DNA from 4 places in the Streptomyces sp. NPDC046939 genome. Region 4 is predicted to be linked to each of the others. Evidence: riboswitches for the same ligand, from Rfam matches in the RefSeq annotation. Region 4 holds a riboswitch; each other region holds the start of a gene.

Region 1 (2,189 bases), on a different contig from region 4:
CAGACCACCAGGAAGCATCCGTCACGCTGCCGAGCAATGCCGCCTCGGTCTCCGCTGCACGCCGGTACGTGAGCACCGTGCTGGCCGAGTGGGGGTTGCCGGGGGACACCGACGCGGCGGACACGGTGCGCCTGATCGTCTCGGAGCTCGCGACCAATGCCGTGCAGCACACGCTGGGCCAGTCGCCCACGTTCACCATCGACGTGGAGCTCGAACGCGACGAGCAGTTGCGGATCGGCGTCACCGACAGCCACCCGCGCTACCCCAAGCGCCTTCCCGCCGCGGTCGCGCAGGACAACGGGCGGGGCATGGTCATCGTCCGCAGCCTCACCGCGGAGTGCGGCGGACGCCTGTCGGTCGCGCCGACGGCGGAGGGCGGCAAGACCGTGTGGATCTCCCTGCCGTGGATTACCGGCCTGAACGGCAGCGCGACCCGTCCCGGCACCGCCTGTTGACGCGGCGCGCCACGGGCCCGTACGCGCTCACGTGGGGGCGTGCCCGGCGCCAGGCCCCGCCCCCACGCATCTCACTTCAGCGGCGCGCCGCTCAGCGAACGCGGCCGTACCAGACGCTCTTCGTCCAGATCTTCTGCAGCTTCACCACGTCACCGGTCTTCGGCGAGTGCCAGATCCGTCCCTTCCCGGCGTAGATGCCCACGTGGTAGACGCTCCGGCCCGAGTGGAAGAAGACCAGGTCACCCGTCTTGCGGTGGGACGCGGAGACGTGCCGGGTCTTGTTGTACTGCTGGGCCGCGGTGCGCGGCAGCTTCTTGCCCGCCCGCTTGAACGAGTAGAGCGTGAGCCCCGAGCAGTCGAACCGGTGCGGCCCCGAGGCGCCCCACTTGTACGGCGCCCCCTTCTTGGAGGCCGCGACCTTCACGGCCTTGGTCGAGGCCGTGGCCGCCGATGCCTCGGACGCGGCGCCGGGGACCATCAGCCCCGCGCCGGCGACCGCCAGCGTGAGGGCCGAAGCGGTACCGGCCCGGGTCAGCAGCGACGGAACACGATTGAGCGCAGTCATGCGCAACCCTTCGTCTGCCGCCTGTGAAGGATGACCTGTCGGGTTCGGGCAGGCGAAGTTGCCCGGCCGCGTCTGCGGCTTCACCCCAAGGGCCGCTCGGGTCCCACCTTCGTCAAGGTGGGCCGGTGGCCCGTCGTGCCTGGGTCCTCCACTCCTGCCGATGCACTTCTGTCGACCTGGCATCCGTGCGGCGGCAGGACTCGGCGTCCGCACGGACCGCCCCGCCGCGGCGGCGGGGGCTTGTCGTCGTCGAAGGGATCTTCACGCACAAGTGGGGTGGAATCCGAGTTGAACCGGCGGTAAGTGAGGCTCCTCACGCTTGACCCGTTCAGGTGGACAGTGCGCCTTTCGAGCCCCGGGAGCGACCCCCGACCACGCCCGTACCAGCGACGGAGCGCCTGATTCCGGGGTTCGCGTACCGTCGGAGCGCAACTCGGGCCGCCTCGTCGACGTACGCGTATCTAGGCTGTTCGGCGGTCCACCATCTGGACCGTTTCGGTCCGGAGGCAGACCGAGACAGACACTGTCGTGTCGAAGATGTCCTCAAGCGACCGTTTCTGGCGGCAAAGTGATCCGCTGGGTGCGCCGCTCACCATCGAGGACGCGCAGAGCCCGGCCCAGGGTTGCGGCGTGCACCTCGCTCTCACCCCGTCGGTGCATCAGCTCCAGCGCGTCGCGCAGCTCCACCGCCCGGCTCACGAGCGCCTGCGCCGCACGCAGCCCCCGGTACGTGTCCTTGCCGCGCGCCGGATTGATGCGCGCGAGCAGGTCGACCACGGCCAGATAGCCGTCCACGAGCGCGCACTCGGCGCGGGTCAGCGCGGGCAGCGGCGGAAACTCGGGCGGGTACATCGGGCGCGTCACCGCCCGGCCGACGCGCCGAGAGGGCCCTTGCGGCTCGGCACGACCCGGTCCACCAGGCCGTACTCCACCGCCTGCGCCGCGTCGAGCACGGTGTCCCGCTCGATGTCCCGGCTGACACGGTCCTTCTCCCGCCCGGTGTGGCGCGCCAGCAGCTCCTCCAGCCGTTCGCGCATCCGCACCATCTCGCGGGCCTGGATCTCCAGATCGGTGGGCTGGCCCTGCGTCGGCTCGGGCAGCGCGGGCTGGTCGAGGACCACGCGCGCGCCCGGCAGCATCGTCCGCTTGCCCGGCGTCCCGGCCGCGAG
Region 2 (2,189 bases), on a different contig from region 4:
GTGCAGGACGCGGCCGTGCTCGGCGGTGCGCTGGGAGATGATCGCCCGGTACGACGTGATCATGCGGTTGGCGGCGCGGCCCTCGGACAGCAGGGCGCGGAGCTGGTCGATGTTCCCGTCGCGCACCATCCGCCAGAACTCGGCGCCGTCCGCCGGGTCGGTCAGCGGCAGATTCACATTGCGCACGCCCGGCAGCTCGACGTCGGCGCCGTCCAGGCGCTGGTCCGCGGCGTTGCGGAAGTCGAAGATCGTGTGCAGGCCGAGCCCGGCGAGGAACGCGGCGTCCTCGGCGGTGGCGTGCGCGAGGTGCCCGCTGCGGTAGAGCACTCCCGGACGCACGCGCCGGCCGTCCACGGTCGGAAGGCCGCCCACGTCACGGAAGTTGCGCACTCCGGACAGCTCGGGCTCGGTGGACGGGACGTGCTGCGTCACGGGGGCTCCTCCCGGGTCGAATGCGGCCGCGTTGCTCGTGTCAGCGGGCGCCGGTCAGACGATACGACACGGCCTGCGGAACCCACCCCGACAGGAAGGGTGAGCAGGCTCATAACGGTGACGGTACGTGGCGATCTTCCGGTATCGCATTCCGTCGAATTCCCAAGCGGGACAACGGCGGAAAAGGGATGTCATTGACGCTGGGTGACGCGGAAAGCCCTGAGGTGATCAAGAAATCGGCCCCTTCCGCGAATTCGGTGTTTGTCGCCGCCTTTGCCGTTCGATTACGGTCACCTTTCACTCCGGACGGAACGCCTAATCCTGCCGCCGCCCGGATTCCCGAACCACGACCCGTGACGGCAGGAGCGGGGGACCCACAGGCAGAACGCCGCCAGGGATGTCCCCAGCGCGGCTAGGGGTGAAGCCGTGTCCCGTACGACGGGCGCGGCCGGGCAACTCCAGCCCGAACCCGACAGCTCACCTCGTAGGCGACGGAGAGGAAAACCGGCATGCCCGCAAAGGCAAAGCACCGCCGCTCGAAGACCCAGCGCATCACCCGCGCCGCCGCCGTCGTCTCGGCCGGCGGGGCCGCGCTCGCCCTGCCGCTCATCGGCGCCACCGGCGCCCACGCGGCGAGCGGCGACACCACCGCGCGGACCTACACGGTCAAGTCCGGCGACACGCTGTCGAAGATCGCCGCCGCGCAGAAGGTCGACGGCGGCTGGAAGAAGCTGTACGCGGCCAACAAGAAGGTCGTCGGCGCGGACGCGAACCGCATCCTGCCCGGCATGAAGCTCACGCTGAACGGCGCCGAGCAGAAGACCACCACCACCAAGGCCGCCGCCACGACCACGAACAGCTCCGGCTGGGTCAAGCCCGTCGCCGGCTCCACCGGCACGGCCTACCACGCCTCCGGCTCCATGTGGTCCAGCGGCTACCACACCGGCACCGACTTCGTCGTGCCCACCGGCACCGCCATCAAGGCCGTCGGCCCGGGCACCGTCGTCTCGGCGGGCTGGGACGGCGCGTACGGCAACGAGGTCGTCATCCGCCACGCCGACGGCCACTACTCGCAGTACGCCCACATGTCGTCCCTCGGCGTCTCCGCCGGGCAGACCGTGAGCGCGGGCCAGCAGATCGGCCTGTCCGGCGCCACCGGCAACGTCACGGGCCCGCACCTGCACTTCGAGATCCGTACGTCCCCGAACTACGGCTCCGACGTGGACCCGGTCGCGTACCTGCGCGGGCACGGCGTCGCCATCTGACACCACCGCACCTGCGTGTTTCTCGGCGCCCGGAGTTATTCCCCGGGCGCCGAGTGTGTTTTCTCACCCCTCGTCAACCCCTGGTTACGATCGCGTAGGTCACATCCGAAGGTGAAAGATGTGTGGCCGTGGCAAACGAATCGACAGCACTCAGCGGCGCAGTGGTCAGCGGAACGATTCGGTCCTACGCGGCCGTGGGGGACAGCTTCACCGAGGGCGTCGGCGACCCCGGTCCCGACGGCGGCTTCGTCGGGTGGGCCGACCGGCTCGCCGTCCTCCTCGACGACCGCGTTCCCGAGGACACCTTCCAGTACGCCAACCTCGCCGTACGCGGCAAACTCATCGACCAGATCGTCGCCGACCAGGTCCCCAGGGCCGTCGAGCTCGCCCCCGACCTCGTGACCTTCGTCGCCGGCGGCAACGACATCATCCGGCCCGGCACCGACCCCGACGACGTCGCCGAACGGTTCGAGAAGGCCGTCGCCCGGCTTG
Region 3 (2,189 bases), on a different contig from region 4:
TCCGTGGACACCCCGAACACCGGTCCGGCCCTCGACGACCTGTGGAAGGTGCTGCGCACCCTGGCCGCCGAGGGGCTGACGGACGCCGAGCGGGACTCGGCGGTGCAGAACCTGGTGGGCGTCGCGCCGCTCAAGTACGAGACGGCCGCGGCCGTCGCGAGCACCCTCGCCGACCAGGTCGAGCAGCACCTGCCGGACGACTTCCAGGCGCAGTTGTACCGCCGCCTCGCCGAGACGGGCACCGTGGAGGCCACCGCGGCGGTCGTGAACGCCTTCCCGGCGGACCGTCTGGTGACGATCCTCGTGGGCGACGCCGCGCAGATCGCCGAGCCCGTCAGGGCGCTCGGCATCGGCGAGGTGACCGTCGTCGCGGGCTGACCCCCGCCCCGTACGACCGAGGGAGCCCCGGCAGCCGTCACGGCCGCCGGGGCTCTCCGGCATGAGCGGCCATGAGCCGCATGAGCGACATGGATCGGCATGGATCGGCATGACCCCTGGCATATGTCCGAATTGATACGGAGGTTGCCTGTCTGGCCTGTGGTGTGCGCTACAAAAGCCGGGATCCGTTTGTCGCGGAAGAGAGGTGCCCCTTAGCGTCAGTGCGGCTGTCCGCCCGTCATGCGTCGCGCCCGCGACACCGGACAGTCATCGCCGAGTCCCCCACGGCGCGAGCCAGGGGAGCCGGGGACCCACCGCAGTCCCTGGGGTGAATCGGGCGCTCTTCCGGCCGTGAGGCAGGGGAGAGGGCCCGTAGGAGACCTTCCTGCTCCGAACCCGTCAGCTAACCCGGTAGGCGAGAGGGAAGGAAAGGATCAACCACCGCATGGCGTTCACCCGTGCCACCGGGAAGCACCGTCGTCCGAGCCGTATCTCGCGCACCACCGCACAGGTCGCCGGTGTCGCCGCGCTCACCACGACCGGTGTCGTCGGAGGCCTCGCCGCCCCCGCGCTCGCCGTCGACGGCGCGGCCCCCGAGCAGAACGGCCTGACCCAGGCCATCGCCATCGGCGACTCCATGGCCGCCCAGATCGACGCGCAGGCGACGGCGCAGAAGAAGGCCGCCGACGAGGCCGCCGCCAAGGCGAAGGCCGAGGCCGAGGCGAGGAAGAAGGCGGAGGAGGCCAAGCGCGAGGCCGAGGCGAAGGCCGCCAAGGAGCGCGAGGCCAAGGAGCGCGCCGCCCGCGAGGCCGAGCGCAAGCGCCTCCTCAACAGCTTCGTCGCCCCGATCTCCGGCTCGTACGTCTCCACGGCCTACCAGGCGAGCAGCGGCCTGTGGTCCTCCGGCAGCCACACCGGCATCGACTTCCACGCGGCCAGCGGCACGCCGGTGCACGCGGTCGGCGCGGGCACCGTCGTCGAGGCCGGCTGGGGCGGCGCCTACGGCAACAACATCGTGATCAAGATGAACGATGGTACATACACCCAGTACGGTCATCTCTCCTCGATCGGCGTCTCCGTCGGCCAGGCGGTCGTCCCCGGCCAGCAGATAGGCCTCTCCGGCGCCACCGGCAACGTGACGGGCGCGCACCTGCACTTCGAGGCCCGCACGACCCCCGAGTACGGCTCCGACATGGACCCGGTCGCGTACCTGCGCTCGCACGGCGTCAACGTCTGACGCGCGCGGCACCGCTCGGGAAGCCCCGGCTCGGTGAGCCGGGGCTTTTCCCTGTGCGCCCGGCCTCGCCCACGGACTTCCTGGCGAGAAAATATCCCTGAATTCCGGTCCGCCGTCGGAAATTCCAGAACCGTGGAATAGAGTCGGGGAGAAGTTGCCCGGAGCGCGCCCGCGAGGGCGTTGGTCGACCGCGTTGCGCGGGGATCAAAGGCGGAGGTCGAATCATGCGGATTCCCGCGCACTCGGTATGCACCGCGATTCGCGACGACATCGTCACGGGCGTCCACCCGCGCGGCAGCAGGCTCACCGAGGAACTGCTCGCACGCCGCTACGGGGTCTCGCGCGTGCCGGTGCGCGAGGCGCTGCGCACCCTGGAGGCCGAGGGGTTCGTCGTCACGCGCAGGCACGCGGGCGCGTGCGTGGCCGAGCCCAGCGGGCAGGAGGCCGCCGACCTCCTGGAGGTCCGGCTGCTGCTCGAACCGCTGGCCGCCGCGCGGGCGGCGCAGCGCCGCTCCGAGGCCCATCTGAAGGTCCTGCGCGGCCTGGTCAGGCTGGGCCGGGAGCGCTCCAGGGC
Region 4 (2,189 bases):
CGCCTGGAGCGGGCGCTGGCCCGTGAGGGGTCGCGGCGGCGCGGCATCGACGACTTCGAGGGGTTCACCACCGCCGTGCTCGCCGAGATCCCGCACGGCGGCGACCTCCTGCGCATCCTCAACCGCGGCCACCCCGAGCCGGTCGTGCTGCACGGCGACGGCACGGTCCGGGTGATCACCCCCGCCGAGGCGGCGCTCCCGCTCGGCCTCGGCGAACTCGGCTCCTGGCCGGACCGGGCGACCGAGGCGGAGTTCCCGCCCGCGGCGACCCTGCTGCTCTACACGGACGGGCTCTCCGAGGCACGCGACGCGAAAGGTGTCTTCTACGATCCGGCGGCCCGGCTCGCCGGGCGCGTCTTCCCCGGCCCCGACGAGCTCCTCGCGACGCTGGCCGAGGAGGTGCGGCTGCACACCGGGGGCGGGGCCAGCGACGACATGGCGCTGCTCGCCGTACGCCGTCCTTGATCGACATCACCGGGGGTGACCGAACGGCGTCGCTCCGCATAACGATTGACACTACGTCAGAAACTGTGAGGTTTAACGAGCCTGGGACGGCTTGGAATTACCCTCCGCTGTCTATTAACGTTCGATAACGCAGCACGGTCGTCCCAGCCGTCACCAGCGACGGCTCCGTGCGCACGCGCCTAATCCCACGAGGGAGCCGGGGAACCACCAACTTGGGGTGAATCAGGCATCGTTCCGACGCTTTCCGGGCGCCGGACCGTGCTCGTAGGAGACCTTCCTGCTCCGAACCCGTCAGCTAACCCGGTAGGCGAGAAGGAAGGAAAGGAGAGCGCCCCCGTGGCGTCGAACCGTCCTGCCCCGGAGCTCTCCGGGTACCCCGCCCAGCCCGCCGACGGCGACTTCGCCGGCCCCCCGCGCGAGAGCTGGGAGGAGTGGAACCCTACCGAGGAGTCCGTCCGCCCCGTCCGCGGCAAGCACCGCGTGGCCCGGCAGCGCGGCGGCCTCGCGCGCAGCTCCACGGTCCTCGGCGTCGGCGTCATCGCCGCCGTCGGCGCGGGCGGCATCGCCACCGCGCAGGGCGGCAAGCCCGCGGTCCGGATATCCATGCCGGACCTCTCCGCGGTCAAGGACTCGCTGCCGGAGGCCACGTCGCTGCCCGGTGTCGGCGCGCTCATGGCCGACGACTCCGCTCCCGCCACCACCCCCGCCGAGACCGCCCCGCTCACCGCGATGAGCGGCGGGCACGCGGACGCCGGTGAGGCGCTGCGCGCCCGCATCATGCAGCAGGCCGAGACGCAGCAGGACGCCGCCGACGCCAAGGCGCAGGCCGAGGCCGAGCAGGCCGCCGCGCGCAAGGCCGCCGAGGAAGCCGCCGCCAAGCGGGAGAAGGCCGAGGCCAAGGCCGCCGCCGACAAGAAGAGGGCGGAGGAGGAGGCCAAGAAGAAGGCCGAGGCCGAGCGCCTCGCCAAGCTGGCCAAGAGCTACAAGCTCCCCGTCGCCTCCTACACGCTGACCGGCACCTTCGGACAGCCCGGCTCGCTCTGGTCCTCCGGCTACCACACGGGCCTGGACTTCGCCGCCCCCACCGGTACGCCGATCTACGCCGTCCACAGCGGCACCATCACCGAGGCCGGCTGGGCGGGCGCCTACGGCTACCGCACGATCCTCACCCTCGACGACGGCACCGAGCTGTGGTTCTGCCACCAGTCGTCGCTCAATGTCAGCGTCGGCCAGAAGGTCTCCACCGGCGACGTCATCGGCCGCGTCGGCGCCACCGGCAATGTCACCGGCGACCACCTCCACCTGGAGGTCCACCCCGGCGGGGACGCGACCGGCGTCGACCCGGCGGCCTGGCTGCGCGGCAAGGGCCTGGCACTCTGATGCCCGTCTGACGGAACACTCGCTTTCGCGGGGGCGTTGAATGACGGCATGACTTCTTCTCCCTTGCGCAAGCTCGGCTCCTCCGACCTGGAGGTCTTCCCGCTCGCCCTCGGCGGCAACGTGTTCGGCTGGACCGCCGACGAGGCCGCCTCCTTCGAGGTGCTCGACGCCTACACCGCCGGCGGCGGCAACTTCATCGACACCGCCGACTCGTACTCGGCCTGGGTCGAGGGCAACCACGGCGGCGAGTCGGAGACGATCATCGGCAAGTGGCTCAAGGCCCGCTCCAACCGCGACGACGTCGTCATCGCCACCAAGGTCGCCAAGCACCCCGACTTCCCCGG

What was found. Region 4 has a riboswitch for cyclic di-AMP ahead of ABZ877_RS29255 (M23 family metallopeptidase). Riboswitches for the same ligand answer to the same signal wherever they lie in the genome.
Region 1: it holds a riboswitch for cyclic di-AMP, as region 4 does, so the genes downstream of both, ABZ877_RS02835 (C40 family peptidase) here and ABZ877_RS29255 (M23 family metallopeptidase) in region 4, are expected to answer to the same signal.
Region 2: it holds a riboswitch for cyclic di-AMP, as region 4 does, so the genes downstream of both, ABZ877_RS20945 (LysM peptidoglycan-binding domain-containing M23 family metallopeptidase) here and ABZ877_RS29255 (M23 family metallopeptidase) in region 4, are expected to answer to the same signal.
Region 3: it holds a riboswitch for cyclic di-AMP, as region 4 does, so the genes downstream of both, ABZ877_RS29770 (M23 family metallopeptidase) here and ABZ877_RS29255 (M23 family metallopeptidase) in region 4, are expected to answer to the same signal.

Annotation. Positions count from the first base shown of each region.
Region 1 covers NZ_JBEYWV010000002.1:118,719-120,907, forward strand. Annotated here, with positions in the region: gene ABZ877_RS02830 (ATP-binding protein) at 1-455, shown strand, start outside; gene ABZ877_RS02835 (C40 family peptidase) at 547-1,020, opposite strand; cyclic di-AMP (ydaO/yuaA leader) riboswitch at 1,024-1,154, opposite strand; gene ABZ877_RS02840 (hypothetical protein) at 1,564-1,872, opposite strand; gene ABZ877_RS02845 (ATP-dependent Clp protease proteolytic subunit) at 1,881-2,189, opposite strand, start outside.
Region 2 covers NZ_JBEYWV010000018.1:138,073-140,261, reverse strand. Annotated here, with positions in the region: gene ABZ877_RS20950 (tyrosine-protein phosphatase) at 1-432, opposite strand, end outside; cyclic di-AMP (ydaO/yuaA leader) riboswitch at 735-936, shown strand; gene ABZ877_RS20945 (LysM peptidoglycan-binding domain-containing M23 family metallopeptidase) at 942-1,697, shown strand; gene ABZ877_RS20940 (SGNH/GDSL hydrolase family protein) at 1,874-2,189, shown strand, end outside.
Region 3 covers NZ_JBEYWV010000031.1:112,649-114,837, forward strand. Annotated here, with positions in the region: gene ABZ877_RS29765 (pitrilysin family protein) at 1-378, shown strand, start outside; cyclic di-AMP (ydaO/yuaA leader) riboswitch at 640-811, shown strand; gene ABZ877_RS29770 (M23 family metallopeptidase) at 824-1,615, shown strand; gene ABZ877_RS29775 (GntR family transcriptional regulator) at 1,840-2,189, shown strand, end outside.
Region 4 covers NZ_JBEYWV010000030.1:101,577-103,765, forward strand. Annotated here, with positions in the region: gene ABZ877_RS29250 (PP2C family protein-serine/threonine phosphatase) at 1-465, shown strand, start outside; cyclic di-AMP (ydaO/yuaA leader) riboswitch at 632-790, shown strand; gene ABZ877_RS29255 (M23 family metallopeptidase) at 802-1,845, shown strand; gene ABZ877_RS29260 (aldo/keto reductase) at 1,894-2,189, shown strand, end outside.